3 regions of the Pseudomonas sp. CCI3.1 genome follow, and region 1 is predicted to be linked to each of the others. Evidence: predicted binding sites of a transcription regulator. Region 1 holds the regulator's gene; each other region holds the start of a gene.

Region 1 (10,597 bases):
CTATGCAGGCAATAAAGCACTGCGATCAAGCGTGAGGGAACGCCACATAACCGCTATAATCGTTGCCTTTTCTCAGGCTACCCGACTTCAACCATGAGCCAATCCAGCGACCTGATTCAATCTGCCCAACGTACCATCCGCCTCGAACTGGAAGCCGTAGAGGGCTTGCTGACTCATATCGACGCAGATTTTGTACGCGCTTGCGAGATGATTTTGGCAAGTAAAGGCCGGGTAGTCGTGGTCGGCATGGGCAAGTCAGGGCACATAGGCAACAAAATTGCCGCCACCCTGGCAAGCACCGGCACCACGGCTTTTTTCGTCCATCCGGCAGAAGCCAGCCACGGTGACATGGGCATGATCACCCGCGATGACATCATCCTCGCGCTGTCCAATTCCGGCTCAACCGCCGAAATCGTCACCTTGCTGCCTTTGATCAAGCGCCTGGGCATCAAATTGATCAGTATGACGGGAAATCCGCAGTCGCCCCTGGCCAAGGCTGCCGATGTGAGCCTTGATGCAAGCGTGGCCCAGGAGGCCTGCCCGCTAAACCTAGCGCCCACCTCCTCCACCACGGCCACCCTGGTGCTGGGCGACGCACTGGCCATAGCACTGCTCGAAGCCCGTGGTTTTACGGCCGAAGACTTTGCCTTCTCCCATCCTGGTGGAGCACTGGGCCGCCGTTTGCTGCTCAAGGTCGAAAACGTCATGCACTCTGGCGATGAGTTGCCGCAAGTCATGCGTGGCACCCTGCTCAAAGAAGCGTTGATGGAAATGACCCACAAGGGCCTGGGCATGACTGTCGTCATTGAAGAAGATGGCCGTCTGGCCGGGATTTTCACTGACGGTGACTTGCGCCGCACCCTGGACCGCGAAATCGATATCCGCAACGCAACCATCGATGCTGTCATGACCCCCCACGGCAAAACCGCCCGCGCCGACATGCTGGCAGCCGAAGCCCTGAAGATCATGGAAGACCACAAAATCAGCGCACTGGTTGTTGTCGACAAGCAAGACCGCCCGGTTGGCGCCTTGAACATGCACGATTTGCTACGCGCAGGAGTAATGTAATGACCCAGGACCTTCTCAAGCGCGGCAAGGGCATCAAGCTTGCCATTTTTGACGTTGACGGTGTGTTGACCGACGGCCGCCTGTACTTTCTCGAAGACGGCAGCGAATTCAAAACATTCAACACCCTCGACGGCCAAGGCATCAAAATGCTGATGGCGGCCGGTGTTCAGACCGCAATTATCAGCGGTCGCAAAACCCCTGTAGTCGAACGCCGCGCGCAAAATCTGGGCATCCCGTATCTCTATCAGGGCCGGGAAGATAAATTGGTGGTGTTGGACGAGCTTCTTGGCCAACTCAACCTAAGCTATGAACAGGTTGCCTATCTGGGCGACGATTTGCCTGACTTGCCGGTTATCCGTCGCGTCGGCCTTGGCATGGCAGTAGCCAATGCCGCAAGTTTTGTTCGCGAGCACGCCCATGGCGTTACCCAGGCACGTGGTGGCGAAGGTGCCGCCCGCGAATTCTGCGAGCTGATTCTGCGTGCCCAGGGCAGCCTGGACGCAGCCCACGCCGCCTACCTATAGAGCTTTATATGCTGAGCAAAAAGATTCGCCAAATACTGCTGTTCGCGGTCATTGCTTCGCTGTTTGCAGCAGTTGGCTATTGGAATATCAGGCCAGAACGCTTTCTCGACGCCCCGACCGTGGCCGTTGACGAAAATGCTATCGACTATTTCGCAACCAACGCACGCAGCCTACAGTTTCTGCCCGACGGCAAGCTGCAGTACGAGATGACCTCCGAGAAGCTTGAACATTTGAAAGCCTCGGAGGTCACTCAACTGACCAACCCGAAAATGCAGCTTTATCGCGGTACGGCTTACCCATGGGACGTGAAAAGTGAGCGCGGCGAAGTCAATCCGGACGGTACCGAGGTCGAGCTGATCGACTCGGTGCGCATAGCCCGTACCGACGAGAAAAAACGCACCACTATTATTACCAGTACACGCATGACTGTATTCCCGCAGAAGCAATATGCGCAGACCGAGCGAGACGTTAGAATCGACGGTGCTGGCGGCGTTACTACTGGCAAGGGAATGAAAGCATATTTGAAAGACGGCAGGATGGACCTGCTGTCCAACGTAAGAGGACAGTATGAGTCTCGTTAAAACCCTCCCTTTATTGCTCAGCTTGAGCGCAGCACTGGGAAGCGTGAGCGCCTGGGCTCTGCCGAACGACAACGAGCAACCTATCCGCATTCAGGCCAACGAAGCACAACTGGATGACAAGCAAGGCATCGCCACCTACAAGGGCGATGTGATCATCACCCAGGGCTCGATGAAAATCACCGGCAACACCGTCACCATCACCCGTAACGCAGCGGGCGAAATCGACGTGGTGACCTCCGTAGGCAACCTGGCTTACTTCGAGCAACTGCAAAAAGCCACAGATCCTAAACCGGTTCAGGCTTACGCCGTGACCATTCAGTACCATGCGCCGCAAAATCGCATCGTGCTGATCGACAAGGCCAAAGTCATCAACGACGGCAACACCACCGAAGGCGAGAAAATCGTTTACGACACGGTGAAACAAGTCGCCAACGCCGGTCGTGCAAATGGTAGCCAGGTAACAGCGCCTCGCCCACGCATCGACATGGTGATCCAGCCCAAGAAGAAAACCGACCCGCAGAAGGCCCAGTAATGGCAACTCTGAAAGCCCAGCATCTGGCCAAAAGCTACAAGAGCCGTCAGGTAGTACGTGATGTCAGCCTGTCGATCGACAGCGGGCAAATCGTGGGCTTGCTCGGCCCTAACGGTGCGGGCAAGACTACGTGCTTCTACATGATTGTCGGCCTGGTGCATGCCGATCAGGGTCGCGTCCTGATCGATGATCTGGATGTCAGCCACGAACCGATGCACGGCCGCGCACGCGCCGGCATTGGTTACTTGCCGCAGGAAGCCTCGATTTTCCGCAAACTGTCTGTAGCGGATAACATCATGGCGATCCTCGAGACACGCAAGGAGCTCGACAAGGCCAGTCGGCGCAAAGAGCTGGAAAGCCTGCTGCAGGAGTTCCACATCAACCACATCCGCGACAACCTGGGCATGAGCCTGTCGGGTGGTGAACGTCGCCGGGTCGAAATTGCCCGCGCCTTGGCCACTGCGCCCAAGTTCATCCTCCTCGACGAGCCGTTCGCCGGGGTTGACCCGATTTCGGTGGGCGATATCAAGCAAATCATTCATCACCTCAAGGCCAAAGGCATTGGCGTGCTGATCACCGATCACAACGTGCGCGAAACACTCGATATCTGCGAAACCGCTTATATCGTGAACGACGGACAGTTGATCGCTGAAGGTGATGCAGAAACGATTCTTGCCAACAAACTGGTGAGAGAAGTTTACCTGGGCCACGAGTTCCGCCTGTAAATCCAGGCATGGAGCGTGTTGCCAGAGCACCAGGGGCAGTAAAAAGTCCCCATGATTTTTATTGCCCAGCCGCTCATTGGCGCGCTCTAAATTGGTTTGCCCATCGCCGTGGAAACTAATTGAGAACGCCCCCTAGGCAAACGCACCGGTTTCAGGCATATAATTTGCTTATGTTTGGCGCTCACGCGCCCTGTAGTGGATGGCGCCATGTGCGCCGGCGAATAAGGTGTTAAGCCCCTGCCATGAAACCATCGCTAGTCCTGAGAATGGGCCAGCAGCTGACTATGACACCTCAGCTGCAACAGGCCATCCGCCTGCTCCAATTGTCGACCCTCGACCTGCAACAGGAAATCCAGGAAGCCCTGGAGTCCAATCCGATGCTCGAACGCCAGGAAGAAGGCGACGACTTCGACAATGCAGACCCCTTGGCCGACAACATCGAGCAAAAACCCAATACCGACGTTCAGGAGCCCACCTATCAGGAGTCCGCACAGACTGTAGACAACCTGGAAGACGGCGACTGGGGCGACCGCATCCCCAACGAGCTGCCTGTGGACACGGCCTGGGAGGATGTTTATCAGACCAGCGCCAGCAGCCTGCCAAGCAACGACGATGACGAGTGGGACTTCACCACCCGTACGTCTGCTGGCGAGAGTCTGCAAAGCCACTTGCTATGGCAGTTGAACCTTGCACCGATGTCCGACACCGACCGACTGATCGGTGTAACCCTCATCGACTGCATCAATAACCAGGGCTACCTGGACGAAACCCTCGAAGAGATTCTCGAAGCGTTCGACCCTGAGCTGGATATCGAACTCGACGAAATTGAAGCCGTATTACACCGCATTCAGCAATTCGAACCCTCCGGCATTGGTGCTCGTAATCTTGGCGAGTGCCTGCTGCTGCAATTGCGCCAGCTCCCGGCCAAGACGCCGTGGCTGAGCGAAGCCAAACGCCTGGTCACGGATTACATCGACTTGCTGGGCGCACGCGACTACAGCCAGCTCATGCGCCGCATGAAGCTCAAAGAAGACGAGCTGCGCCAGGTCATCGAACTGGTACAAAGCCTCAACCCGCGCCCCGGCTCGCAAATCGAGTCCAGCGAAGCCGAGTACGTCGTTCCGGACGTGATCGTGCGCAAGGATAACGAACGCTGGCTGGTAGAACTCAACCAGGAATCAGTGCCACGCCTGCGGGTGAACCCGCAATACGCAGGCTTCGTGCGCCGTGCCGACACCAGTGCCGACAACACCTTTATGCGCAACCAGCTGCAAGAAGCGCGCTGGTTTATCAAAAGCCTGCAGAGCCGCAACGAAACCCTGATGAAAGTGGCGACCCAAATCGTCGAGCATCAGCGCGGTTTTCTGGAGTATGGCGACGAGGCCATGAAGCCACTGGTACTGCATGACATCGCAGAAGCAGTGGGCATGCACGAATCCACCATTTCGCGTGTTACCACACAAAAATTCATGCATACCCCGCGTGGTATTTATGAGCTGAAGTATTTTTTCTCCAGCCACGTCAGCACCTCTGAAGGCGGCGAATGCTCCTCCACTGCCATCCGTGCCATCATCAAAAAACTGGTTGCCGCTGAAAATCAGAAAAAGCCGTTGAGTGACAGCAAGATCGCTGGTTTACTGGAGGCACAAGGTATTCAGGTAGCCCGTCGCACCGTCGCCAAGTACCGCGAATCCCTAGGGATAGCGCCTTCGAGCGAACGCAAGCGTTTGATGTAAGCCACGGACCCCGGCGTTTCAGTGGCAGGCTGCTCGGCCTGCCACTTTATGCAATGGCATCAAAGGAGAAACTGTATGCAAGTCAACATCAGTGGACACCAACTGGAAGTCACCGAACCGCTACGCGCTTACATCGGCGAAAAACTCGACCGACTTGAGCGTCATTTCGACAAGATTACCAACGTACAGGTAACGATGGCGGTCGAAAAACTGAAACAGAAAATCGAAGCTACCTTGCATATCCATGGAGGAGAAGTCGTTGCCAACGCCGAGCATGACGACATGTATGCCGCCATTGATCTGCTCACTGACAAGCTTGATCGCCAACTGAAAAAGCATAAGGAAAAGACCCAAAGCCTGCTCCAGGGCGCGACCGGTCGTTAATACTCCCTACCCATGATCCGACTTGAAAGTATCCTGACCCCCGGCCGTTCCTTGGTGAACGCGCCGGGCGGCAGTAAAAAGCGCGCACTCGAACACATTGCCAACCTGATCAGCCGCGAAGTGCCTGGTCTCGAAATGCAGGATGTTTTTGAGAGCCTTATCGCCCGTGAAAAACTGGGTTCCACTGGTTTTGGTAACGGCATCGCCATACCCCATTGCCGCCTCAAGGGCTGTGAGTCGCCTGTAAGCGCCTTGCTTCACCTCGACGCCCCTATAGATTTCGACGCCATCGATGGCGCGCCGGTCGACCTGCTTTTCGTTTTGCTGGTGCCAGAAGCGGCAACCGATGCACACCTGGAACTGCTTCGGCAGATTGCCAGCATGCTCGATCGTAAAGACGTGCGCGAAAGACTGCGCACCGCACCCAGCAACGAAGCGTTGTATCAGGTTGTTCTGGACGTACAGAACGGTCATTAATCATGCGCTTAGTAATTGTCAGCGGACGCTCCGGCTCCGGTAAAAGTACTGCCCTCGCCGTCCTTGAAGACAACGGTTTCTATTGCATCGACAACCTGCCGGCAGGTTTGCTGCCGGAACTGGCCGAGCGCGCGCTGATTCACACCGAATTGGCTCAGCCGTTGGTGGCCGTGTCGATTGACGCGCGAAACCTGCCAAGCCACTTGTCACGCTTTCCTCAGTTGCTTGAAGAGGTTCGCAACCGGCATATCCAGTGCGATGTCCTGTACCTGGATGCCGACGAAGAAACCCTGCTCAAGCGCTTCTCGGAAACACGCAGGCGTCACCCGCTCAGCAGTGCAAGCCGCTCGCTTGCCGAGGCCATTCGCGATGAAACCCAACTGCTTGGACCGATCGCCGACCTCGCTGACCTGACCATCAACACCACCAATCTGAACCTGTATCAGCTGCGCGACACCATCAAGCTGCGCTTGCTGAACAAACCAGAACCCGGCACCGCCTTTTTGGTTGAGTCGTTTGGCTTCAAGCGCGGGATGCCAGTGGATGCCGACCTGGTCTTTGACGTACGTTGCCTGCCCAACCCGTATTGGAAACCGGAACTGCGTGAGCAATCCGGATTGGATCAGCCGGTTGCCGACTACCTGGCAGCACAACCTGATGTCGAAGAAATGTTCCAGGACATCTCCAGCTACCTGCTGAAGTGGCTACCACGCTTTGCCGCAAGCAATCGTGCCTACGTAACGATTGGGATTGGCTGCACGGGCGGACATCACCGCTCCGTCTACCTGACTGAACGCTTGGGCAAGTGCCTGCAAGAAACTCTGAAGAACGTCCAGGTTCGCCACCGCGACCTTACTTGAAGGATCTACCCTGCGATGCCTGCACTGGAAATACAAATCATCAACAAACTGGGTTTGCACGCCCGGGCATCTGCAAAGTTCGTCGGTATCGCAGGTCAGTTTCCATGCCAGATCCGGGCAGGTCGCACACCTGAGTCAATGGTTGACGGCAAGAGCATCATGGCAATGATGATGCTCGCCGCCGGCAAAGGGACCACCATCCACCTGAAAACCGAAGGCGAGAAAGAACAGGAAGCTTTGGATGCGCTGGTCGCGCTGATCAACAACTTCTTCGATGAAGGTGAGTAGCCGCACGTCAACCTGTAGCCGCTGCCGCAGGCTGCGATAAGGTCCTAAGGACCTTCATTTCCCGAAAACCGCGCCCGATCGCAGCCTGCTGCGGCAGCGGCTAAAGAGATCGGCTCAACCTAACGCTGTATCCATCACCATCATCAGGCAGAAGCCCACACACAACCCCAGGCTCGCCAGCTTTTCGTGACCATTGCGCCGCGACTCCGGGATCACCTCTTGTGTGACAACCAGCAGCATCGCTCCTGCAGCCAATGCCAACCCCAATGGCAACAACACTTCGGCCAGATTGACCAGCCAGGCGCAGAGCACCGCAAACACTGGCTCGACCAAGCCCGAGGCTGCTCCAATCAGGAAGGCCTTGACCCGCGACATCCCAGCCCCAGCCAGCACCAAGGCAATCACCAGCCCTTCCGGCACATCCTGCAACGCAATCCCCATTGCCAAGCTATCGGCATCAGGCATTCCGCCACCCGCTGACACCCCGACCGCCATGCCCTCAGGAATGTTGTGCGCCACAATCGCGATTACAAACAGCCATATTCGTGGTGCAATAACCGGCTCGCCGGGACGGCTGGCAAAAACCTCCGGCCCGGCGCCCGATACCTTTCGATCTACCAGAAACAGGCAAAATGCACCCAGCAGGATGCCCACACTGATCAGACCGCTTGAGGCCCAGGGCGACAACCCCAGACTTTGAGCTGCAGCAATACCCGGCACAATCAGCGAAAAAGCCGTGGCGGCCAACATCACCCCGGCACCAAAGCCCAGCAAGGTGTCGCTGACCGCAACTGGCATTTTACGAATGACCAAAACCGGCACCGCGCCCAACGCAGTACCTAACGCACAAAGCGAACCGCCTTGCAGCGCCCGCAGTAATCTGGGCTCAAGGTCCAGCCAGACCAATCCTTTGGCCACCAGCAAAGCTGTGCCCGCCAACAACAAGAGCGTGCCGAGGGCATAACGAAACATCCGAACACCACCGACTGCCAACATTTGCGTGCCCATAATCCGCCTGAATCCTGTTAAGTGGGCTCAGCCAATCGCGGCTTGATAACGACGCGCCACTTCTGGCCAATTAATCACGTTGTAGAACGCGTTAATGTACTCCGGACGGCGATTTTGATAACGAAGGTAGTAGGCATGCTCCCACACATCCAGCCCCAGAATTGGCGTATTGCCATTCATTAACGGGCTGTCCTGGTTACCACTGCTTTCTATCACCAGTGTTTTTTGCGGCGTCACGCTCAACCACGCCCAGCCACTGCCAAAGCGCGTCAACGCAGCCTTGGTGAAATTCTCCTTGAACGTCTCCAGCCCACCCAGTTGCTGGTCAATCGCCTTGGCCAGCGCACCTTCTGGCTTGCCTCCGCCCTTCGGGCTCATGACCTCCCAAAACAGCGAGTGGTTGGCATGCCCGCCACCCTGGTTGATCACCGCAGCCTGCAGCTTCTCGGGCAGTTGATGAACACTGGCCACCAGTTTTTCTACAGGCCATTGCGCCCACTCCGTCCCCTCTACCGCCGCATTCAGATTATTGATGTAGGTCTGGTGATGCTTGGTGTAGTGGATTTCCATGGTTTGCGCATCAATATGCGGCTCAAGCGCGTCATAGGCATAAGGCAAGGCAGGCAAGGTATAAGTCATATCAATGTGCTCCTAAGTGATGACCGCTAATTGTCGAGAACTCATGGCTGCTCTGAGCCACATTGCGTTTGAGCAAAAGATTTGAGCGCGGGTATTCGCCGTGCTCACTGATGAAATTCAAAAGCTCGACATAAGTTTTACTGCTCTGACGCAACGCTGCTTCACGCAACGCTGACGACAGACGGGCGTTCTGCATGGTTTGCAATAAGCGCTGATGGATCGCACAGAGGTACTCGACGCTTTCCTCCGGCTGATTGAGGCGCAAATGCAGATCCGCCAGGTTGTGATGCGAAATGACACAGGCCGCCACTGCTTCGTCGGCATCACTCCAGCGCTCGAACAACACTTGAGCCAGCGCAAGCGCCTGCAAATAGTGCTCCCGGGCATCGACCAGTTCGCCTTCTGCGAAACAGCGGTTGGCTCTTTCGATCGTGCGTTTCCAGTGCTCCATGTGAACCTCCAAAGCAGTGTCGATGGATTAAACGCCGCCGGCGGTCAGTTTCTCGGGGTCGAGCAAGACCTCGAGCTGGCTGCGTGGCAAATCCGTGTATTCAAGGGCCACATCAATCACCGGGCGCCCCTGCTGGTATGCGGTCTTGGCGATTTCGGCGGCTTTTTGATAACCGATGATCGGGTTCAGGGCCGTCACCAGAATCGGATTGCGCGAAAGCGCCTCTTTAAGCTTGGCGTCGTTAACCTTGAAGCTGGCAATAGCCTTGTCGGCCAGCAAGCGACTCGAATTTGCCAACAACTCAATGCTGCTCAGCAGGTTCTGGGCAATGACCGGCAACATCACGTTCAGCTCAAAGTTGCCGGACTGACCTGCAACGGTAATCACCGTGTCGTTACCGATAACCTGAGCCGCAACCATTGCAGTGGCTTCCGGAATCACCGGATTGACCTTGCCTGGCATGATCGAAGAACCTGGCTGCAAGGCCTCAAGTTCAATCTCGCCGAGGCCCGCCAACGGCCCGGAGTTCATCCAGCGCAGATCGTTGGCGATTTTCATCAAGGACACGGCAGTGGCTTTGAGCTGCCCCGATACCGATACGGCCGTGTCCTGCGAACCAATCAACGCGAACAGGTCCTTACCCGGCGTGAACTGCACGTGAGTCAGGGCGCTGAGCTGCTGACTGAACAACCTGGCGAATTGCGGGTGCGCATTAATCCCGGTGCCCACCGCTGTACCGCCCTGCGCCAGGGATTGCAGCGCAGGCTGCAGGTTGTGCAAATGCTCGATATTGGCCTTGAGCTGTTGCGCCCAACCGTTGAGCACCTGGCTCATGCGCACGGGCATGGCGTCCATCAAATGTGTTCGACCGGTTTTAACGTACACGTGGACCTGCTCAGCCTTGTGCTCGATCACCTGTACCAGGTGCGTCAGCGCGGGCAACAGTTGTTCGTGCAGGCCCAACGCCGCGCTGACATGAATGGTGGTCGGGATGATGTCGTTGCTGCTTTGCCCGCAATTGACGTGATCGTTGGGGTTAACCTCCTCGCCCAGCAGCCGCGTGGCCAGCGTCGCGATCACTTCATTGGCATTCATGTTGGAACTGGTGCCCGAACCGGTCTGGAAAATATCCACCGGGAAGTGCTCCATGAAATCGCCGGTCAGCAGGATCTGTGCCGCCTCGACAATGGCCTCGCCCTGGGCAGCACTGATCTGCTTGAGTTCGACGTTAGCCTGAGCAGCAGCGGCTTTGGCCAGGATCAGCGCGCGAATGAATTGCGCTGGCATGCGTTGATGACTGATGGGGAAGTTGTCGACCGCACGC
Region 2 (10,597 bases), 1.1 Mb from region 1:
CGCTCAAGGTGTCCACACCGACGGTGAACGATATCGTGCTGCAGCGTCGTGGTGTCAGTGCCGATATGGCCTTGCGGCTGGCGATTTGCCTTGAGACGACCCCTGAGTTCTGGCTGAACCTGCAAACCACTTACGATCTGCGCAAAGCACAAATCGAACGTGGCGCAGCGATTCGCGAGCAGGTTGAACCCATTCACCACTGCGCCTGATTCACGCCCCCAGCGCTTTGGTGCCCAGATCTTCTGCAAAACGCAACAAGTAGCCATCGGGATCGAGCACCAAAAAGTTGCGTTCGCCAAACAACACCTCGTTGCTGCGATACCAACGTTCTTCCAGAGGTTTTCGCAAGCTGTGACCTGCGGCTTCAAGGCGCTGGATCAGCCCCTGGGCATCCGGGCATTTGATCGACAGGTTCATGCCGCGACCAAACGGCGGCTCCAGCGGCCCGACACGCCAGGAAGACGCTTCAAGGTCATCCTGCTCCAGCATCAACTGGCTGCCATGGAACGACAAAAATGCAAAGTGATGCTCGGGCCGTTGATACTCGATCCTGAAACCGAGTACTTCACAGTAGAAAGACAGACTGCGCGAAAGGTCCGAGACGATCATCTCGGGAACCAGCGGATTCATCACCAACATACTCAAACATCCTTGTTTCAATGAGCGACGCACCGGCTTCGAGCGTTATTGCGCAGGCGGCAGCAGCCTGGCTTCCATTTCGGCCACTTTGGCTTCCAGGCTTTCAAGGCGAGCACGGGTACGGGCCAGAACCACCATTTGGCTGTCGAACTCTTCGCGACTCACCAGATCCAGCTTGCTGAAACCACTTTGCAGCAAGGCTTTGAACTGGCTTTCGATTTCGTTGCGCGGCAGCGCGGTTTCGCCACTGAACAAACGGGAGGCGTGGCCACCAAGGGCGTCGAGAAAATCTTTGGGCGCGAGCATGGATAAAGTCCTTAAAACGGGTGACGCCGAGTGTATCACGGGGTGTTGGAGCGAATTGCCGAGGGCTTTCTGCACGTTTTTCGCGCACCTTCCCTGCAGGCTGCGCACCATCATCGAGCACAAACATCCCGACAAATCAGGCAAAAAGCCATCAACTTCTTCTAAACCGCTGTAATTGTTGATTTTTCCAGACATGGCAAGGTTTCTGCTTAGGCGTATATGACTCATGCACTGATGCAGTAGCTGTGACGAAGGCAGTGCGGCAGGTGGTTCAGGGAGTGTTTTCGTCACCAGCGATTTACACACGTTGTACAGCCTGAAGAAGGCTGACGACGCGTTACAAAGCCAGGCACTGCGCTTAGACTTGAGCCGGGTTTGTTTTCCTGGGGCAAGTCCACCAATTCGGGAGAAGTTTCATGAAGCTAGTCACCGCCATTATCAAGCCGTTCAAGTTGGATGACGTGCGCGAGTCGCTGTCTGAGATCGGCGTACAAGGCATTACTGTTACTGAGGTCAAAGGCTTCGGCCGGCAGAAAGGCCACACCGAGCTGTATCGCGGCGCGGAATACGTGGTCGATTTTCTGCCAAAGGTGAAGATTGATGTCGCCATTGACGACAAGGATCTTGATCGGGTTATCGAGGCGATAACCAAGGCTGCCAACACCGGCAAGATTGGTGACGGCAAGATTTTCGTGGTCAATCTGGAACAGGCTATTCGCATCCGTACCGGCGAAACCGATACCGACGCAATCTAAGCCGCCAAACCCCAACGCCCCAGGAGAAAACACTATGACTCTGCGTAAAATCGCAGGGCTCGGAGCCCTGCTGTCTGTCGTAATGCCTGGCCTGGCCATGGCGGCAGACGAAGTGGCTGCTCCAGTCCTCAACTCGGGCGATACCGCCTGGATGCTGACTGCTACCGCTTTGGTGCTGTTTATGACCATTCCCGGCCTGGCGCTGTTTTACGGCGGCATGGTGCGCTCCAAAAACATTCTTTCCGTGATGATGCAGTGCTTCGCCATTACCGGTCTGATCAGCATTCTGTGGGTCATTTATGGCTACAGCATCACGTTCGACACAACGGGCATGGAGCAGGGCGTCACCAATTTCAATTCGTTCATTGGCGGGTTCGGGAAAGCCTTCCTGGTGGGTGTCACGCCTGAAAGCCTGACCTCACCTACCGCGCTGTTTCCTGAAGCCGTGTTCATCACCTTCCAGATGACCTTCGCCATCATCACCCCGGCACTGATCGTCGGTGCCTTTGCCGAGCGTATGAAGTTCTCGGCCATGCTGATTTTCATGGGAGTGTGGTTCACCCTGGTGTATGCACCGATTGCGCACATGGTATGGAGTGGCGACGGCGGTCTGATGTGGGATTGGGGTGTCCTCGATTTCGCAGGCGGCACCGTGGTGCACATCAACGCCGGTATCGCAGGTCTTGTAGCGTGCATCGTGCTCGGCAAGCGTAAAGGCTATCCGTCCACCCCAATGGCTCCGCACAACCTCGGTTACACCCTGATGGGCGCCGCCATGCTGTGGATCGGCTGGTTCGGCTTTAACGCCGGCTCCGCAGCGGCCGCCAACGGCACTGCTGGCATGGCAATGCTGGTCACTCAGATCGCAACCGCTGCCGCTGCACTGGGCTGGATGTTTGCCGAGTGGATTACCCACGGCAAGCCAAGCGCACTGGGCATCGCCTCCGGCGTGGTAGCCGGCCTGGTGGCCATCACTCCCGCTGCGGGCACTGTCGGCCCAATGGGCTCGGTCGTGATCGGCCTGGCATCTGGCGTGATCTGTTTCTTCTGTGCAACCAGCCTCAAACGCAAACTGGGCTACGACGACTCACTGGATGCGTTCGGCGTACACGGCATCGGCGGCATCGTCGGCGCCATCCTCACAGGTGTATTTGCTGCCCCTGTACTGGGTGGCTTTGGCACCGTGACCGACATCCCGGCTCAAGTCTGGATTCAGTTCAAGGGCGTCGCCTTTACTGTGATCTACACTGCGATTGTGACGTTCATCATTCTCAAAGTGCTGGATGCAGTGATGGGTCTGCGAGTGACTGAAGAGGAAGAGGCTGTGGGCCTCGATCTGGCTCAGCACAACGAGCGTGGCTACAACCTGTAAATATCCCTATAAAAAACCCGGCGTGCCGGGTTTTTTTTTGCTCATAAAAAGACGATATTCTCGGCAATGGAATGATTTGCCCCACAGGTTAAAGGGTTCACCAAGTTCTACGCTTGTGAATGCCACCCGTACTTGCGACACAACTCGACTATTAGCTGCTTTGCTTTTTTATTCAGCACGCTAGAATGCGCGCCCAAGGGCAGGAAACAATGCTCGAGTACGACGAAGGCGAGGATGATCTCCCGACGCTTTCAAGGCCCGTGATCCGTGCTGCCGGAGCATCTGGCACTGGGCGCCTGGCAAGGTGTTTATTCAAGCGCACGCCGTGATGGTAGCGGTGTGCGACAAGCCCTCTTCACCTTACAACGATGAAGAGGCGTGAGCCGCGGTTTGCCCAAGGCTACTTTTTCACCAGTAGTGGTCGACAGTTGCCACAACTGGTCTATAACTAATCTGCTTTACGTATGTCATGGGGTAGAACATGAGCGACGACGATCTGGAAAATGATGACCTCGAAGTAGGCGAAGACGACGATACCGAAGAGGGCCTGGAAACGGCCGCCGAGGACGTTGCAGACGACGATGGTGGCGAAGATACGCCGGCCCCTGCGGCCAAAGGCAAATCAAAGGCTGCCGTGTCGGTCGATGACCTGCCCAGTGTAGAAGCCAAAAACAAGGAGCGTGATGCTCTGGCTCGCGCCATGGAAGAGTTTCTGTCCAAAGGCGGCAAAGTGCAGGAAGTTGAGGCCAATGTGGTGGCCGACCCACCCAAGAAGCCTGACAACAAGTACGGCAGCCGCCCTATCTAAGGGCAAGCTGTTTGCTTGAAGAAAAAACCCGCCGTCGCTGCGGGTTTTTTTGTGGGTGACGGAAAGAAGACTGACATGACCCTGTGGGAGCGGGCTTGCTCGCGATGTTAGCGACGCGGTTTGACAGGCAAACCGCGTTGTCTGCATCGCGAGCAAGCCCGCTCCCACACTTACAAGTGCTTCAACACCGCCGGCAACTCACTCAAACAGCCAATCTCGGCATCCGGAGCCTTCTCGCCGTCCCAGTGCTTGCCGCCCGGGTTGAACCACACCGCTCGCAAGCCCGCCTGCTGGGCTCCGGCAATGTCGTCTCCCGGGTGATCGCCCACGTGCACCGCTGCACTCGCCGCCACGCCACCGCGCAACAACGCCTCGTGAAACAGGCGCGCATCCGGCTTGGCGATGCCGATGTCTTCAGCACACAGCACAAATTTGAAGTGGTGCCCCAAGCCGATTCGCCGTACATCGGCGTTGCCATTGGTGACCACGCCCAAGCTGTAATCACGGGCCAGTGCAACAAGGGTCGGTTCAGCCTGGGGGAACACGTCCAATGCGTGACGCGCCTCAATAAAGACTTCAAACGCATCATCAGCTAACGCCGCGGCGTTCACGTACCCCGCATCGTTCAGCGCATGAAACAGGATCCGCCGACGCAGCGCGCTGATCCGGTGCTTGAGTTGTGGCTCTTCATTCAACACCCGTTCACGAATCGCCTGGAAATGCCCCACATCAACGACGCCCAATTTTGGTGCGTTATCGCCAAGCCAGTGACGCAAAACGGCTTCGGCGCTGACAATCACCGGGGCGGTATCCCACAAGGTGTCGTCCAGGTCGAAGGTAATCAGCTCAATCGTCATTCACTGTCCTTACTGCGTTTGGCCCTTGGGTGGGCGCTGTCGTAGACCGATGCCAAGTGCTGGAAATCCAGATGAGTATAGATTTGCGTGGTTTTGATGTCCGCATGCCCGAGCAACTCTTGCACGGCACGCAAATCCTGGGAGGACTCCAGCAAGTGGCTGGCAAATGAATGGCGCAGCATATGCGGGTGCAGGTTCTGCCCCAGCTCACGCTCACCGGCGGCCTTGACCCGCAATTGAATGGCCCGCGGCCCAAGGCGCGTACCACGCTGGCTGACGAATACGGCGCCGTCACCAGGGTTGGCCAACGCGCGCAGCGCCAGCCACGCCTGTAGCGCCTCACGGGCCTTTTTGCCGACGGGCAGAACCCGGGTCTTGCTGCCCTTGCCGAGCACTTCGACCAGCCCATCGGCCAGGTCCAGCTGGTCCAGATCAAGCCCGGTCAACTCCGACAAGCGCAGCCCCGACGAATAGAACAATTCCAGAATGGCCTGGTCGCGCAGGGCCAGAAAGTCTTCCTCGACTCTGCCCTCCAGCAATTGCAGGGCACGATCGGTATCCAGGGTTTTAGGCAGTCGGCGCTCGCCCTTGGGCGGAGCCAGTCCGTTTGCCGGGTCGTGTTCGCACACGCCTTCGCGATTGAGGTAGTGATAAAGCCCGCGCACCGCTGACAGCAGACGCGCAATGCTGCGCGAGGACTGACCTTGCTGATGCAGACGCGAAACCAGTTGGCGCATGCGCTGGATATCCAGTGCCGTCCAGCTGACGATGGACTCCTTGGCGCAAAACGCCAGCACCTTGTTCAGGTCGCGGCGGTAAGCCTCAAGCGTATGGGGCGACACCTGGCGCTCACTGCGCAGGTGAATGCAGTAAGCGTCCAGTTGCCGTTCCATCTAGCGCACCGAGCGCAAAGCGTTGGTAAAGCGCGGCAGGACCCGACCCAGCACCTCGGATATATAGCCGAGGAACAGCGTACCCACCGAGCTTTTGTAGTGTTGTGGATCACGACTGGCAATCGCCAATACACCGTGTAACCCAAGGTGATTGAGTGCCACTACCGCCGTCGAACCGATCTGCTTGCGTTGCTCTTCGCCAAACAGGAAGTCCAGCTCATGCTCGCGCAGGCTGCCACTGACCGTCTTGCCTTCAGTCAACAAGCCACCCAATGCACGCTGCGCATCTGCGCCGCTGACCCAACGCCCGACCGGCATCGGGTTGTCACCGAACAGCACCAGGCTGACGAAAGGCACCTGAAAGTCCTGGCGCAAACTGTCTTCGACGGCAATCACCAGTTCTTCAAGACTGGTGGCGTCCATCAAGGCGAGGTTGAGGCGACGGGTTTTTTCGAACAGGCGATCGTTGTCGCGGGCCACGTCCATCAACTGCGACAAGCGATGACGCATCTCGATGTTACGACCACGCAGCAGCTCCAGTTGACGCTCCACCAGCGAAATGGTGTCACCACGCTGATGCGCAATGCGCATCGACAGGAGCAACTCTTCGCGCTGACCGAAGAAGTCCGGGTGTTCCTGCAGATACGCCTCCACAGTTGCAGCGGGCGAGTTATCCACAGGTACATCGAGTTCTGAAGGCTGCGTTTTGTCGGTCATCAGTTACGCTCGCTCATAAACGGACTTGTCCTTCGTAAACACGCATCGCCGGGCCGGTCATGATCACGGAGTGGCCAGGACCTGCCCATTCGATGGACAAACGGCCCCCCGGCAAATCGAGGATCAGCGGCGAGTCCATCCAACCCAGGCTGATTGCAGCCACAGCGGCGGCACACGCCCCGGTACCGCAGGCCTGGGTTTCCCCGGCGCCACGTTCCCAAACCCGCAACTGTCCGCGCTGGCGATCAACCACGTGAAGAAAGCCGACATTGACCCGTGCCGGAAAGCGCGGGTGATGTTCAATTTTTGGTCCCAGCTCATGCACCGGCGCGGCGTTGATATCGTCGACACGCAGCACTGCATGGGGATTGCCCATCGACACGGCTGCCAACTCAACAGTCTGGCCGTCAACATCCAGCTCATAGCTCAACGCCTGAGCGTCGGCTACAAAAGGGATCTCGGCTGGAATCAGGCGCGGCGGACCCATATCGACACTGATTTGCCCATCACTGCGCACGTTCAGCTCAATGATGCCGCTCTTGGTTTCGACCTTGATCTGACGCTTGGTGGTCAAACGCTTGTCGAGCACAAAGCGCGCAAAGCAGCGCGCACCGTTACCGCATTGCTCAACTTCAGAACCGTCTGAGTTGAAGATCCGGTAACGGAAATCCACTTCCGGGTTGCTCGGCGCCTCAACGATCAATAATTGATCAAAACCGACGCCCGTATGCCGATCGCCCCATTGCTTGGCATGCTTGGGCAAAATGTGCGCGTGCTGGCTGACCAGGTCGAGAACCATGAAGTCATTGCCCAGGCCGTGCATTTTGGTAAAACGCAGCAACATGGGTTCACTCCGCCAGCAGGCTTTCGCCAGCAAACAACTCGGCTACGGTCTCGCGACGACGTACTTCAAACGCCTGATCACCATCCACCAGAACTTCGGCGGCGCGGCCACGGGTGTTGTAGTTCGAGCTCATGACAAAACCATAAGCACCGGCCGAATGCACAGCCAGCAGGTCGCCTTCAGCCAGGGCCAGTTGGCGGTCCTTGGCCAGGAAGTCGCCGGTTTCGCAGATCGGGCCGACGATGTCGTAAAGACGAGCCTCGGTATCACGCGGGCGAACCGCGGTCACGTCCATCCATGCCTGGTAGAGCGCCGGACGAATCAGGTCGTTCATTGCCGCATCGACAATGGCAAAGTCTTTGTGCTCGGTATGCTTGAGGTACTCGACCTGAGTCAGCAGCACGCCCGCGTTGGCCACGATGAAGCGGCCCGGTTCGAACACCAGCGCCAGGTCACGCCCTTCGATGCGCTCGCGCACGGCCTTGATGTAATCGCCAGCCAGAGGTGGCTCTTCATCTCGATAACGCACGCCCAGGCCACCACCCAGGTCGATGTGGCGCAGGTAGATGCCGCAATCGCTCAAACGATCGATCAGCGCCAACAGGCGATCAAGAGCATCGATAAAGGGCTCGAGGGTGGTCAGTTGCGAGCCGATATGGCAATCGACGCCGACCACTTCCAGGTTAGGCAACTGCGCAGCACGGATGTAGACATCTTCGGCGTCAGCGATGGCGATACCGAACTTGTTTTCTTTGAGGCCGGTGGAGATGTACGGGTGCGTGCCCGCATCAACGTCTGGGTTCACGCGCAGCGAAATCGGTGCACGAACACCCATTTCGGCGGCCACAACCTGCAGGCGCTCCAGTTCGTCTGTGGACTCGACGTTGAAACAGTGCACGCCGACTTCCAGGGCGCGACGCATGTCATCACGGGTCTTGCCTACACCTGAAAACACGATCTTGTCGGCCGAGCCGCCAGCGGCCAGTACACGCTCCAGCTCGCCACGGGACACGATGTCAAAACCGGCGCCCAGACGCGCCAGGACATTGAGCACACCCAGGTTGGAGTTGGCCTTGACTGCGAAACACACCAGGTGTGGCGTGCCGTTCAGGGCATCGGCGTAAGCGTTGTATTGCGCTTCGATGTGCGCCCGGGAATAAACGTAAGTCGGCGTGCCAAAACGTTCGGCAATGGCCGTCAGCGCAACACCTTCGGCGAACAGCTCGCCGTCCCGGTAATTAAAAGCGTCCATGGTGTTCCCTTATTGGTGCTTGTGCGATTGCGATTGCGACGACTTCGCTTGGTCTTCAGGGGATTTGCTGTCATCGGGTAGATACAGCGGTCCTTTTTGACCACAGGCAGAAACAAGGCAGGCGACCGCGACGAGCGCAGCAATAGAAGAGATCAGGCGCTTCATGGCGAAATCCTTTGAAAAGCATTAATTGCGCCCGAGTATACCGAGCACCCACCAGCTTGCCTATGCAACAGAGCGGCCGAGCGTGACGCCCTGTCTGGATGATCAGTGGTGGCGGGCACAAGGCTGTCATGGGGTTTGCAATCGGCCTGGAGCGCCCGTATCTTGCGAGCTCCGAGCATGACTAGATATTACGAGGTTCCACCATGAGTTTGACTGAAGCCCGTTTTCACGATCTGGTCGATGCCACCCAGGAAAATCTGGAAGACATCTTCGACGACTGTGATCTGGATGTAGATGTGGAGAATTCCGCGGGAATCCTGACGATCAAGTTCGAGAATGGCAAAGCCCTGATCTTCAGCCGTCAGGCGCCAGTGCTACAGCTCTGGCTGGCTGCTCCCAGCGGCGGTTTCCACTTCGACTACGATGAAAAGCGCAGCTCGTGGAAGTGCGATAAAACCGACGAACTGCTCAGCGAAATGGTCCAGCGCCTGACACTGGAACACGCTGGAGCCGAGCTGGAATTTGAAGAGATCTGACAGTGACCGCTTCTGCTAAACCTGCAAAACCGCTCTACAGCAACGTCAGTCCGGCAGTGCCGTCCCCCTGTATCAGCACCTGCCGGCTGGATGAACACAAAGTCTGCCTGGGCTGTTTTCGCCACGTCGAAGATATTCGCGAATGGCGCTCGGCAGACGACCAGCGGCGCCGGGTAATTTGTAAACAGGCTCAACTGCGGCAAATGCTCCCGTAGCAGCTGCCGCAGGCTGCGTCCGATTGTGCAGCAATCGTAAAACCTGAGTCCTTTGCTTAACTGACACACCGCGCAACCTGACTTTACGCCGACTGCGTCGCCGATCGCAGCCTGCGGCAGCTGCTACAAATAATCGCCAGTTGCAATCAGCTCCGGGGCAAACAGCAAAACCCCACCCGGCTTGTGTATTTATTTTGCTGTGGTAGTGTCCGGGTACGCCTCGCACTAACGAGGTTCGTCAAAACCCCGCCATATTCCGGCGGGGTTTTGCTTTTTCGTGCAGAAAAAAGGAGTCTGCCAGGTCATGAGCACCCCAACCCCACTCATACTCACCCGCCTGGACGTACAGCGTCTGGAGCAACTCATCGACAGCTTGCCAGAAACGACTCCTGGCATTGAGGCACTACAAGCCGAACTCGATCGCGCCGAAACCATCGTTGGCCACGAAGAAGTGCCTGCTGGTGTTGTGACCATGAATTCGCGCGTGCACTGCCGCGAAGAAAGCAGTGGCAAGGACTACCGCCTGACGCTGGTGTACCCAAAAGACGCCAACGCCGACGAAGGCAAGATTTCGATTCTGGCCCCTGTCGGCAGCGCGCTGCTGGGTCTGCAGGTCGGTCAACACATCAACTGGCCAGCCCCGGGTGGCAAGACCCTGAAGCTGGAACTGCTTGAAGTTGAGTACCAGCCAAAAGCCGCAAGCGATTTCAGCGCTTAAGTCCTTTTAGCACCCCATCCGGATCAGTCATGTCACAGCGGTAGCGCTCGGTTTCGCGGCGCTGCCCCAGCACCGTTACCACGCAGGTACTGGCTCATCGCGAGCAAGCTGACTCAAAGACCGGTAGCTGACACTCAGCTCACGGGCCAATGCCCGGAGCTCATGGCTGACCTGCTGCGCCTCCCATCGGGAACGATTGTCGAGCATTGCCAGGTGCTGCTCATTCCAGCCCCACTCGCGAGTCAGTCGCTGCAGCAAGCGGCGCTGCCACTGCATACCCGTCTCGCTACCGCTCAATTTGTGACCTACCTTCAGGTACAGGCTGCGGCGAACCAGTTCCAGACGTTGCAACTCGCCGCGCCCCTGCAGGTACTGCTCGATCCTCCGATACACCACCACGTAAGGGTCCAGTTCATCCAGGTCGAGCCGATTGGCGTACACCGTCTGCTTGAAACTCAGGCTCAGGCAGTTCACTTGCGGGTGCTCGCTGGCGTACACCTCCACCAGCAACAGCTTGAGC
Region 3 (10,597 bases), 1.3 Mb from region 1:
TTGCGGTACAGCTGTTCCGTGAACAGACCGTAGAGTGAGGAGTGCGCTGTGTCGATCAACGTACTGAAGGGCAAGACCCGAGACTGGCGCCCCTACCGTTTTCCACCGTTACCGGAGGCTTTGGCGCCGGAGTGGAAAAACGATCCGATTGCCCTGCAACGCGCCATCGCGGACGGCTTTCAGGAAGGCAATGAAAAGGGCTATCTGGAAGGCCTTGTCCAGGGCGAGGAGCATGGCCGCCAGCAAGGTTATGACGCTGGCCGTGAGCAGGGCTTAGAGGAAGGCCAGGAGCAGGGCCGCCAGCAGGGGCGAGCGTCTTTTGACCTGGCCAGTGCGCCGCTGGAAGCCGTCAACCGGCAACTGCAAAGCTTTTTGGCGAGCTTTGAAAACAGCCGTCGCCAGGAGCTGCTGGCCTTGGTCAAAAAGGTCTCGGAGCAAGTGATTCGCTGCGAACTGACCCTGAACCCCACCCAATTGCTGACCCTGGCGGAAGAGGCTCTGTCGACCATGCCGCTGGAGGCGGTGAATGTGCACATCAACCTGCATCCCCAGGAGTTTGCACGGATCAAGGATCTGGTGCCCGAGCGCGCCGCAAGCTGGCGGCTGGTGGCGAACGAAACGCTGGCGCTGGGGGAGTGCCGCATCGTGACGCCCCAGGCCGAAGTGGACGTGGGCTGCCAGCAGCGTCTGGATGCCTGCGTCGCGACCCTGTCCGAGCATATGAACCTGAGCGAGGAGTAAGGCGTGTACAAACCTTTTGTACTGGATGAGGCGCTGCGTTCACTGGATACCGTGCAACTGGCCAAGGTCAGCGGGCGGCTGGTGCGCATGTCCGGCATTTTGCTCGAAAGCCTGGGTTGCCATCGGGTGACCGGGCAGCGGTGTTATGTGGAGCAGGCTGACGGGGAGATGCTCGATGCCCAGGTGGTGGGCTTCAATCGGGATATCACCTACTTGATGCCGTTCAAAAAACCGGTGGGGCTGAGTTCGGGGTCGCGGGTGTTTGCCGCCAGGCAGGAAGAGGCCTTGCACATCGACGAGTCGTGGTTAGGGCGAGTGATCAATGGTCTGGGCGAACCGATGGACGATCTGGGCAAGCTCAGCGGGCGCGACACCCTGCAAGTCGAGTTGCCCAGGGTCAACCCGCTCAAGCGCCAACCGGTGAGCGAGCCGCTGGATGTGGGCGTACGGGCGATCAATGGCCTGCTGACCCTGGGTAAGGGCCAGCGCGTAGGGCTGTTTGCCGGCAGCGGGGTGGGCAAGAGTGTGTTGCTGGGCATGATCACGCGCCAGACCGAGGCACAGGTGGTAGTGGTTGGCCTGATTGGCGAGCGGGGCCGCGAGGTGCAGGAGTTTATCCAGCACTCCCTGGGTCCTGAAGGCCTGCGCAAGGCCGTGGTGGTGGTGGCCCCGGCCAACGAATCGCCGTTGATGCGACTCAAGGCCGCCGAGTTGTGCCACAGCATTGCGGCGTATTACCGCGACCAGGGCAAGCATGTGCTGCTGTTGATCGACTCCCTGACCCGCTATGCCATGGCCCAGCGTGAAATCGCCCTGGCTCTGGGCGAACCCCCTGCCACCAAGGGCTATCCGCCTTCGGTCTTCGGCATGCTGCCGGAGCTGGTCGAGAGTGCGGGCAACGGGGAAAGCAGCAGTGGCAGCCTGAGTGCGATCTACACCGTGCTGGCCGAAGGCGATGACCAACAGGATCCGATCGTGGACTGTGCCCGGGCCATTCTCGACGGCCATATCGTGTTGTCGCGCAAGCTTGCGGATGTGGGGCACTACCCGGCGATCGACGTGGCGGCCTCGGTGAGTCGCTGCATGAGTCAGGTGGCCGGGCGCCAACACCTGGGGGCGGCCCGTACGTTCAAGGAGTACAGCAGCACCTATGAGGGTATCAAGGACCTGATCCCGCTGGGTGGCTACACCCCGGGTATGGACCCGGTGACGGATCGTGCAGTCAAGCTGGCACCCAATATCGAGCGGTTCCTGCGTCAGGATGTCGGGGTCGGCGCACCGTTGAACCTGTGCATCGACACGTTGCAGAGCATCGTCAAATGACCGGTCGTGAAACAACGCTGCTTGTGTGTGGGAGCGGGCTTGCTCGCGATGGTCTTCAGGGCGCCGCATTGACTCAGCCAGTACGCGTCATCGTTGACGATCATCGCGAGCAAGCCCGCTCCCACAGAAGCAAAAATCGCTTGAGTGAACGGGGCATGCAGCCATGAAAAACCGCATCAACATGCTCAACCGCCTGGCCCAATTGCGCGGAGTCCAGGCGCGCCAGGTCATGGGCCGGGTCGGATACCAGCAGAACCTGTGCGACCGCTATCGCAACAACATTGCCGGGTTGACCCGACTGTGCGGCTTTACCAGCGCCACGACCACACCCTTGCAGCGCCACAACCAGCAACAGTACAAGGCGACGTTGCATGCCATGATCAATTTGCAGGTGCGCGAGCTGAAACTGGCCGAGCAGACCCTCAAACGCATCCAGGACGAGTTGCAGCACGTGGTGCGCCAGGAGCAGGTGCTGGTCCAGGTTATCGAGGACAAGATGCGCCAGTGGCAGGCGACCCTGGCGCAACAGGAGCAGAAAATCCAGGACGGTCTGGCGAGCCAGACCTGGTGGCGCAACAAGGCGCAGGAAGTGTTTGGCTGATTTTTTGCCTTTTGTCCTTAAGCGGTTCGCCAAAGGGTCGCCTTTACACCGTATTACCCGTTCTGGAACCCATCATGGAAATCACTCGACAGCCTGTTATCAGCATCAGCCAGCCATCCGAGCTCGCCGCGTCCGGCAGCAGCGAGCGCAGCACGGGCGGTCCTGTGGCCCCGATCAGCGCACCGGCGCCGGTCAAGCCGGGCCTGGAACGCATCCAGTCGGCGCTGGGGCAATTGCCGCAAGTGGACCTGGACAAAGTCGCGCAACTCAAGGCCGCCCTGGCCGCCGGTGAGCTGAGCAGCGACAGCGCCACGCTGGCCGGGGCCATGCTGACCTATCACCGGGGCGAGCGGTGAGCCAGCGCGAGCAGTTGCTCAAGGTTATCGAGCAGGATGTGCACGATGATCTGACTGGGTTTACACGGCTGCACGGGTGCATGAGCCATCTGCAAGTGGCCTTGATGGCCCGCGAGTGTGACGCCATCACCACGGCCAATGAGCAGATCTCGGCGTTGATGGATGCCGCCGGTGCCCGTGCCCGGCGCCGCAGCCGGGTGCTTGAGGTGTTTCACCTGGGCACCGACACCCATGCGATGCAAAGCCTGATCGACCTGTACCCCCCCGATCGGCGCGCGACCCTGGTGCGCGCCTGGAAAACCCTGATCGTCAGTGTCGAGCGTTGCCGAGACCTCAATGAGCGCAACGGCAAGTTGCTGGCCATGCACAGCGAGATTTTTCAGCAGTTGGCCCGTCACGACAGTGCCCAGGTGTATTCCCCTTCGCTTTGACCCGGTGCGTGCACAGCCAACACCGGGTGCCTGCCCCCCAATCGTTTACCGCCACGTTGCCCTCAAGGGATTAATCAACTGTCCGTTCAGGTCGCCTTCAACAAACAGGCCCTGACGATTAAGTGTGGGCGACAGGGCGGAAACGCACCTTCCACCCGGGGCTGAGAAAACCCGCGATGGGGAAGGTGAGTTTCTCGGTAATTTTATAAAAACCATTATAAATCAATAGGTTAAATGTTGGCATAGGCTTTGCTAACTACCTTGGATAGGAGAGATTAGACATGGCAATTGATACCAACTACATCCAGACCCAGGCCAAGATTCTTGCTGAATATGAAGTTCAGCGTGAACTGGCCCAGGCCCAGCGCAACGAGACCAAATACAAGGCACAGCTGGCGGCCGTGACGACTCTGGATACTGCGCTCAAGGCGCTCGGTTCAGCGGTCAAGGGGCTCAAGGGCACCGACAAGAGCATGCTGATCAACCAGGCGGTGTTCAGCAAGGAAGGCATGGCCAGTGCCACCCTCGGCCCCAGCGCCAAGGAAGGCAGCTACCAGTTTTTTGTCGAGCAACTGGCCAGCCGTCATCAGGTTGCACTCGGAGGCCTGGGTACCGATGCGGCATCCAGCGGCACGTTCTACATCAAGCAGAACGGCGAGGAATTTGCCGTGGACCTGAGCGCGGGCGACAGCAATGGCGACGGCAGCCTGTCCCAGGAAGAGCTGGCGGCGGCTATCAATGCCCACCCTGACAACAAGGGCGTAAAGGCCACGCTGGTACGCAGCGGCGGCGAAGTGACGATGGTACTGAGCGCCGAGGAAACCGGCGAAGCCAACCGCATTGAATTACGCACCGATGCCACTGGCAGTGCCCTGGAAGCCAGCCTGGGCAACCGGCAGGAACTGTCCAAGGGCCAGGACGCGATTGTGTACCTGGGTGCTGACGCCAGCGGCATGAAGTTGCAACAGGGCTCCAACACATTCAAGGACATGATCGACGGCGTCAGTCTGACTTTCAGCAAGGTGCATCAGGCCGGTGACGAGCCGCTGACCGTGAACATCAGCCGTGACCAGAGCGCCACCAACAGCAAGCTCAATGAATTTATCTCGGCGATCAATACGTTGTTCGCCACCTTCGACACGCTGACTTCGGCGGGGGGAGAAAAGGGCGGACGCGGGCCTCTGGCTGGCGACTCGGGCATCCGTGCGGTCGAGTCGATGGTCAACAACGTGCTGCGTACCCAGTTCAACGGCATCACCCTGATGGAATTCGGCATTTTGGCGGATTCCAGCGGCAAGTTGAAAGTCGATACCAAGGCGTTTGAAAAGATGCTCGACGCCAACCCGGATGCTTTTGAACAGCTCTTTTCCGGCAAGGGAAACATGATCGACAGCATGGACAAGAGCCTGGCGGTTTACACCAGCTCCAGCACCGGAGCGATGAAGGCCCGCAAGGACAACCTCAACAGCATGCTGCAGAAAGTCGAAGTCAAGTTCGACGAACTGGAGAACAAGTACCAGAACCACTACCAGCGTTACCTCAAGCAATACACCCAATTGGCGCAGGTCATGGCGTCGATGGAGCAAACCTTCAGCATGTTTGGATGATTTTGAAAAATGAATGATAGCTATGACGGGTACCGCGCAGTCGACCTTGAAGTCCGTGTGTGTGCCGCTTCGCCGTATGAACTGGTGCTGGTGATGTTCGATGGTCTGCTCGATGAACTGAGCAGGGCACGCGGGCACATCGAGGCCAGCCATTACGAACTCAAGGGCCAATCGCTGGAAAAGTGCATGAATATTCTCACCGCACTCAACAGCACACTCGATTATGAAGAGGGCGGTGAGCTGGTGCAGGACCTGTCACGGCTTTACGACTACTGCCTGCACCGTCTGGTGGACGTCAGTGTGTCCCTGTCGGTTACCGGTATTGATGAAGTTGTGCATCTGTTGGGGCAGATTCGTGACGGCTGGGAAGGTGTCAATGCCTCACACCATTGATTTGCGCCGCCTGGATCATCTGGGGCAATTGCTCAGTGCCGCGCTGGCCGCAGAGGACTGGGCGCGCATTGGCGAAATCGACGCGCTGATCCGCCAGGGCCTGCAGCGTTTGAGAATCACCGGTGAGCTGGGCGCAGAGCTGCAGGCGCGCCTGGAGCCTCTCAAAGCCCTGCATGCCCGGGCGTTGCAGGGCTGCACGCGAGAATGCCAGCGTGTTGGCGGCCTGTTGGGCCGTCACACCGAACATGTGGAAGGGCGTCGCGCCTACTCCCTGCTCGATAGTGTGCAGGGGGAGGTCTAGTCATGGACATGTCTTTGTCGCTGCTCGGCGGAATCGGTGCCGCTTTTGATCCCCGTAACCTGCCTGTCGAGGATGCCCTGGTGATGGGCGATCTGGCGCCGCTGTTGTACGTGGCGCCGCAGCCCGAACTCGATCCGCCCTTGCCGTTGGCTGAATTGCCTGTGGAGCTGACCGCCACCGAGCCACTGCCCGAGGCTGAAGCCGAGGCGCAGTCCGGGCCGGCAGCCGAGCTGCAACAGGATCCTGTCGTGGACCCGCAGCAGTGGTTGAACATGATGCTGAGCCAGCAAAACGCCCAGGTTCAGGCCCGTGAAGTTGCTGCACCGGCGGTGCAAGCCGTGTCCGGTGAACGGCTGCTGGCCCGCATGGCGTCACACACCGCCCAGGAGCCGGTTGCCGCCCGTGATTCAAACCGAATGGCGCCGGTATCCGGGCAGGCCCGAACCCCCAGCGAGCTGCCCGTCGACGGGTTGGCAATGATGCTGGACAAGCGCGATGCACCGGCAGTGCGAATGGTCATGCCCGTTATGAGTGCCGCCAGTGAAGGCGTGCCGCTGGCAGTGGCCGCCACGCTCGAGGCGCTGTCGGGCACAGAGGGGGCTGCTGCGCCTGCGCCATTGACGCCGGCCCCCCAGACTTCAGGTCCGGTGCTGGAACGCGGGCTCAAGTTGGCAGAACCGCAGGCCCGCTGGGGGGAGCAAATGCTCCATGCCCTGCGTGAAACCGTCGAGGTGCAGGTCCAGCAACGTTTTCAGCAAGCCACGATTCGCCTGGACCCGCCTGAACTGGGCAGCCTGGAAATTTTCATCAGTCATGAATCCGGCCGCCTGAGCGTGCATATCTCCGCTGCCCAGACCGATGTTGCGCGTTTGCTGGCGGCCACCAGCGAACGCTTGCGCCAGGAACTGGTGGAGCAGAACAGCCTGCAAGTGAACGTGCAGGTGTCCAGCGATTCGCGAGGGCATTCCTCCCGTGATCAGGGCCGGTCAGCCCGTGAATCGGCCATTGCCGATGCCGATGCCGTACAGGATGGGCAGGCGCCCGCAGATTTACCCACGCAGCGCGACAACGGCGTGCTGGTGACCGTTTGACCTCCCTGGCGCCGTTGTACGGCCAAACCGAAACTGAACTCCAAGTGGATTGAACTTTTACATGTCGATGTCACGCGTCATTTTATTAATAGTGGGGCTCAACACGGTGATCACCGTGGGTGCAGCGGTGGGTGGTTATCTGTATTTGCGCCCGATGATCAAGGGTGCGACCGCAGGGGTGGTACAGCCGAGTAGTGACCTGGCGTTTTACCCGATCGAAAAAATTATCGTCAATCTGCCGGGGCAAGGGCGTGAGCGCTATGTGGTGCTTGATCTGGCCCTGCAGGCGGACACCAGTCTAAAAGCTGACACCCTCAAACAGATCGAACCGCTGGTACGCCATTCGGTGATCAGTTCGTTGTCTCAGCTTTCGTTTGATGAGTTGCGCCAACTGGGTATTGATCAGGTGCAAGGCCGGATCGAGACCCGGTTGCGACAGGACTTTGCCAGCAAGGGTCTGACAGCACCGTTCAGCGGTGCGCTGGTCAGCAAGTTGCTGGTGCAGTAACAACGCCATGAACAATCATCGTTTGGTCGATCACGGCTCGAGTGGCGCAGATCACTGCCCGCAAACACTGACTCCGGATGTTGAGCAGCACTGGATCTTGAGCTACTTGCCGCTGGTCAAGCGCATTGTCAATCAGCTGTCGCTACAGGCCAGCCAGGTGCTGGACCGTGAGGACATGGAGCAGATTGGCCTGATGGGCCTGCTGCAGGGGTTGCGCCGCTACGGCACCCCGGATGAGCAGTTTGGGCGCTTTGCCGCCCTGCGTGTTCGCGGGGCGATTCTGGATGAACTGCGTCGCCTGGACTGGCGCCCCCGGCAAGTGCGCCAGCAGGCGCACAAAGTGCGCGACGCCCTGCGCAGCCTGACCCGGCAATTGGGTCGAGCACCCCGTGATGAAGAAGTGCTCAAGGCCACGGGGCTGAGCGAAACACAGTATCAAGGCTACTTGCAGGCAGAAGCGGCCGAAGCCATCGAAAGCCTCGATACCTTGCTGTGTGATGGCAGTCAGGACTTTCAACATTCAGGTCGCGGTGTTGAGGAACGTGTGCTCAACGAGCGCCTGTTGGCTCAGGCACTGGACCCGCTCAACGAGCGCGAGCGCCTGGTGCTGACGCTTTACTACCAGCATGAGTTGAGCCTCAAGGAAATCGGCCTGGTACTCGACATCAGCGATGCCAGGGTCTGCCAGATCAGCAAGCAGGCGATCGAGAAGGCTCATCATTTTTTAACCAAGAGTAATGTGACGTGCAGAAAATTTTAGGTGCAATCATCATCCTCAGCTGCGTGCTGGGGGGGTTCGCTTGGGCGGGTGGCTCACTGAACGTGTTGTGGCAGCCCTCCGAATTGTTGATCGTCGTGGGCGCAGCGCTGGGTAGCCTGATCATCGGTAACCCCAAGGAAGTCCTGATTGAAATGTGGCATCAGACCAAGGGGGTTTTTTCGTTCCGCCGCCGTGGCGAACAGTTCCAGCGCGAGCTGTTGATGTTGCTCTACGAGTTGATGGAAACCGTTGAAATAGGGGGGCTCAAGGCGCTGGATGCGCATATCGAGGAGCCTGAGCAAAGCGATCTTTTCAGCAAGTACCCGTTGATCCTTCAGGAAAAAAACCTGATGGCGTTTATTGCCGACAACTTTCGCCTGATGGCGATGGGCAAGATCAGCGCCCATGAGATGGAAGGCTTTCTGGAGCAAGAACTGGACGCCATGCATGAAGCCCTGCTGCTGCCGTCCCGTTCGCTGTTCAAGGTGGGTGAAGCCATGCCCGGTTTCGGGATTCTGGCCGCCATCCTCGGCATCATTATCACCATGGACAGCATCGGCGGCTCGGTCGCCGAAATTGGTGCCCATGTTGCGGCTGCGCTGGTAGGCACTTTCCTGGGGATCTTCTTCTGCTACTGCCTGATGGAGCCCCTGAGTAATGCGATGGCTCAGCGTATCCGCACCGAGATGTCGGCCCTTGAGTGCGTGCGCACCACACTGGTGGCGCATCTGGCGGGCAAGCCGACGCTGCTGGCCGTAGACGCCGGGCGCAAACTGATTGAGCAGGACGTCAAACCGACCTTCAAGCGCCTTGAAGACTGGGTGACGGCTTACGAGGACCGGGTCAATGAGACGAGCTAGCGAGTCAGGCGAGCAAATCATTATCAAGCGCCGCAGCAAACGCGGACATGAAGTGCTGCACAGCGGCGCCTGGAAGGTCGCGTTTGCGGACTTCACTCTGGCCATGATGGCGTTGTTCATGGTGCTGTGGATCATTCAGCCCCAGGCCGATGCAGAGCGTATGGCACTCAGGGGGGAGGGTTATGACACCGTGTTCGATGGGGGTGCCGGTATTTTCGACGGTGTCAGTGCCGTGCCGCTTGAAAGCGCCGTGGCCCAGGAGATCGTAAAGGCCGATTCTGTGGCATCCCTGGCACAGCCACTGGCGCCAGACACAGCACCGCTGCAGGCCGAGCGCTACGAATCCGAGGCTGATATGCAGGAACTGGCCAGGCTGATGAGCCTGCTCGCCGAGCGTACGGATGCACTGGCCAATATCGAGGTGCAAGTCGTGCCTCAGGGGCTGCGAATTCTGATCAAGGATGATGCCACGCGCTTTATGTTCGAGCGGGGCAGCGCCCGCATCAATCCGCACTTTCGTACCCTGCTGGGGGCTTTGGCGCAAGAACTGGCCAAGATCGACAACAAGCTGATCATCAGCGGCCATACCGATGCCACGCCTTATCGCGGCAAGCGCGACTATGACAACTGGAACCTGTCCGGCGAGCGTGCCTTGCAGGCCAGGGGGGTGATGGTCGCCGCGGGCTTGCCGGTCAAGGGCGTGTTGCAGGTTTCGGCCCAGGCAGATGGCATGCCCCTGCGCCCTGAGGAGCCGCAAAGCGGTGTTAACCGGCGTATCGAACTGCTGTTGCTGACGCGTCAGGCGGAGGCGCTGTACCGCCAACTGTTTGCTGACGGCCATGCGCGTTATGCGCCGGGCGATGTTGATTACATCCAGCCAGCAGCGGCTCGTGGGGTTAACTAGAAGGGTAATGTATTGCGCGGCAGGTAGCCGCGCAGATTCTATTGGCGGGCGCTCAGTTTACGCAGTCGCGCAGGCGTGCATCACTGACGCTCTGAATGTCGTCACGGTGCAGCTTGAGCACATGGTGCTGGCCCGAGTGCAGGGAGCAATAGATCTGGTACTCGCCATCGGCGCTGCCAACGATCGCCAGCTCGATCGGTTGATCACTCAGCTGGATCATGCGCTCGCTGAGCGTACGGGTCGTTTTGATCAGCTCCTTGACCTGGGGTTCCTGCTGATCGACATACATCACGGTATTGGTCCCTACTCTCTGCATGCTTGCATAGAGCTCAGGAGACGGCAGGGCGAAAAAGTAGCCGGCAACCGCCACGGTAATCGCGGTGATGGCCATGAACCGACGGCCCATGCCGGAGGGCGCCCGTGCAGGGGCTGCATAAGGCTGCGCGGTTGCCTGCCCGGCTGCCAGAGGGGGCAGCGGTGTGGCGCTTGCCAGCCTGCTTTGTTCAATGATGTAGGTTGGATTCAGGCGGTAGCCGCGACGCGGCACGGTCTGGATGATCTGCAGGTTTTTCTCGTCACCCAGGATCTTGCGCAGGGTATAGACCTGCTGGTTGAGACTGCCGGGGCCGACCACACGGTCTGACCAGGCATAGGCCACGAGGGTGTCGCGGTCGATCACCTGCCCGGGCTCTTGCAACAGACGTTCAAGCAGGCGACCGCC

The links. The regulator sigma-54, encoded in region 1, starts transcription at its own class of promoters, with help from an activator protein. The targets are predictions, from matches to a motif close to ANTGGCATNNANNTTGCTNT.
Positions count from the first base shown of each region.
Region 2: the regulator sigma-54 is predicted to act here: its motif matches at 1,138-1,157, upstream of glnK (P-II family nitrogen regulator).
Region 3: the regulator sigma-54 is predicted to act here: its motif matches at 3,689-3,708, upstream of fliD (flagellar filament capping protein FliD).

Region 1 is NZ_JAVIWO010000001.1:2,208,237-2,218,833, forward strand. Features, by position in the region: gene RGV06_RS10165 (KpsF/GutQ family sugar-phosphate isomerase) at 94-1,068, shown strand; gene RGV06_RS10170 (KdsC family phosphatase) at 1,068-1,592, shown strand; gene lptC (LPS export ABC transporter periplasmic protein LptC) at 1,601-2,173, shown strand; gene lptA (lipopolysaccharide transport periplasmic protein LptA) at 2,160-2,705, shown strand; gene lptB (LPS export ABC transporter ATP-binding protein) at 2,705-3,430, shown strand; gene RGV06_RS10190 (RNA polymerase factor sigma-54) at 3,673-5,166, shown strand; gene hpf (ribosome hibernation-promoting factor, HPF/YfiA family) at 5,242-5,550, shown strand; gene ptsN (PTS IIA-like nitrogen regulatory protein PtsN) at 5,563-6,027, shown strand; gene rapZ (RNase adapter RapZ) at 6,030-6,887, shown strand; gene RGV06_RS10210 (HPr family phosphocarrier protein) at 6,903-7,175, shown strand; gene RGV06_RS10215 (ZIP family metal transporter) at 7,290-8,183, opposite strand; gene RGV06_RS10220 (superoxide dismutase) at 8,211-8,822, opposite strand; gene RGV06_RS10225 (hypothetical protein) at 8,824-9,273, opposite strand; gene RGV06_RS10230 (class II fumarate hydratase) at 9,301-10,597, opposite strand, start outside.
Region 2 is NZ_JAVIWO010000001.1:3,313,052-3,323,648, reverse strand. Features, by position in the region: gene RGV06_RS15145 (HigA family addiction module antitoxin) at 1-209, shown strand, start outside; gene RGV06_RS15140 (bleomycin resistance protein) at 211-639, opposite strand; gene RGV06_RS15135 (accessory factor UbiK family protein) at 685-945, opposite strand; gene glnK (P-II family nitrogen regulator) at 1,362-1,700, shown strand; gene RGV06_RS15125 (ammonium transporter) at 1,735-3,072, shown strand; gene sutA (transcriptional regulator SutA) at 3,554-3,880, shown strand; gene RGV06_RS15115 (HAD family hydrolase) at 4,051-4,737, opposite strand; gene xerC (tyrosine recombinase XerC) at 4,734-5,630, opposite strand; gene RGV06_RS15105 (DUF484 family protein) at 5,631-6,347, opposite strand; gene dapF (diaminopimelate epimerase) at 6,361-7,191, opposite strand; gene lysA (diaminopimelate decarboxylase) at 7,196-8,443, opposite strand; gene lptM (LPS translocon maturation chaperone LptM) at 8,453-8,608, opposite strand; gene cyaY (iron donor protein CyaY) at 8,812-9,144, shown strand; gene RGV06_RS15080 (DUF1289 domain-containing protein) at 9,147-9,359, shown strand; gene rnk (nucleoside diphosphate kinase regulator) at 9,664-10,077, shown strand; partial or broken gene RGV06_RS15070 (class I adenylate cyclase) at 10,171-10,597, opposite strand, start outside.
Region 3 is NZ_JAVIWO010000001.1:915,756-926,352, reverse strand. Features, by position in the region: gene RGV06_RS04120 (FliG C-terminal domain-containing protein) at 1-38, shown strand, start outside; gene fliH (flagellar assembly protein FliH) at 49-741, shown strand; gene fliI (flagellar protein export ATPase FliI) at 745-2,064, shown strand; gene RGV06_RS04105 (flagellar FliJ family protein) at 2,228-2,665, shown strand; gene flgM (flagellar biosynthesis anti-sigma factor FlgM) at 2,740-3,021, shown strand; gene flgN (flagellar export chaperone FlgN) at 3,018-3,452, shown strand; gene fliD (flagellar filament capping protein FliD) at 3,734-5,059, shown strand; gene fliS (flagellar export chaperone FliS) at 5,069-5,452, shown strand; gene RGV06_RS04080 (hypothetical protein) at 5,436-5,753, shown strand; gene RGV06_RS04075 (flagellar hook-length control protein FliK) at 5,756-6,844, shown strand; gene RGV06_RS04070 (flagellar basal body-associated FliL family protein) at 6,906-7,352, shown strand; gene RGV06_RS04065 (FliA/WhiG family RNA polymerase sigma factor) at 7,360-8,112, shown strand; gene motA (flagellar motor stator protein MotA) at 8,097-8,972, shown strand; gene RGV06_RS04055 (OmpA family protein) at 8,959-9,876, shown strand; gene RGV06_RS04050 (winged helix-turn-helix domain-containing protein) at 9,929-10,597, opposite strand, start outside.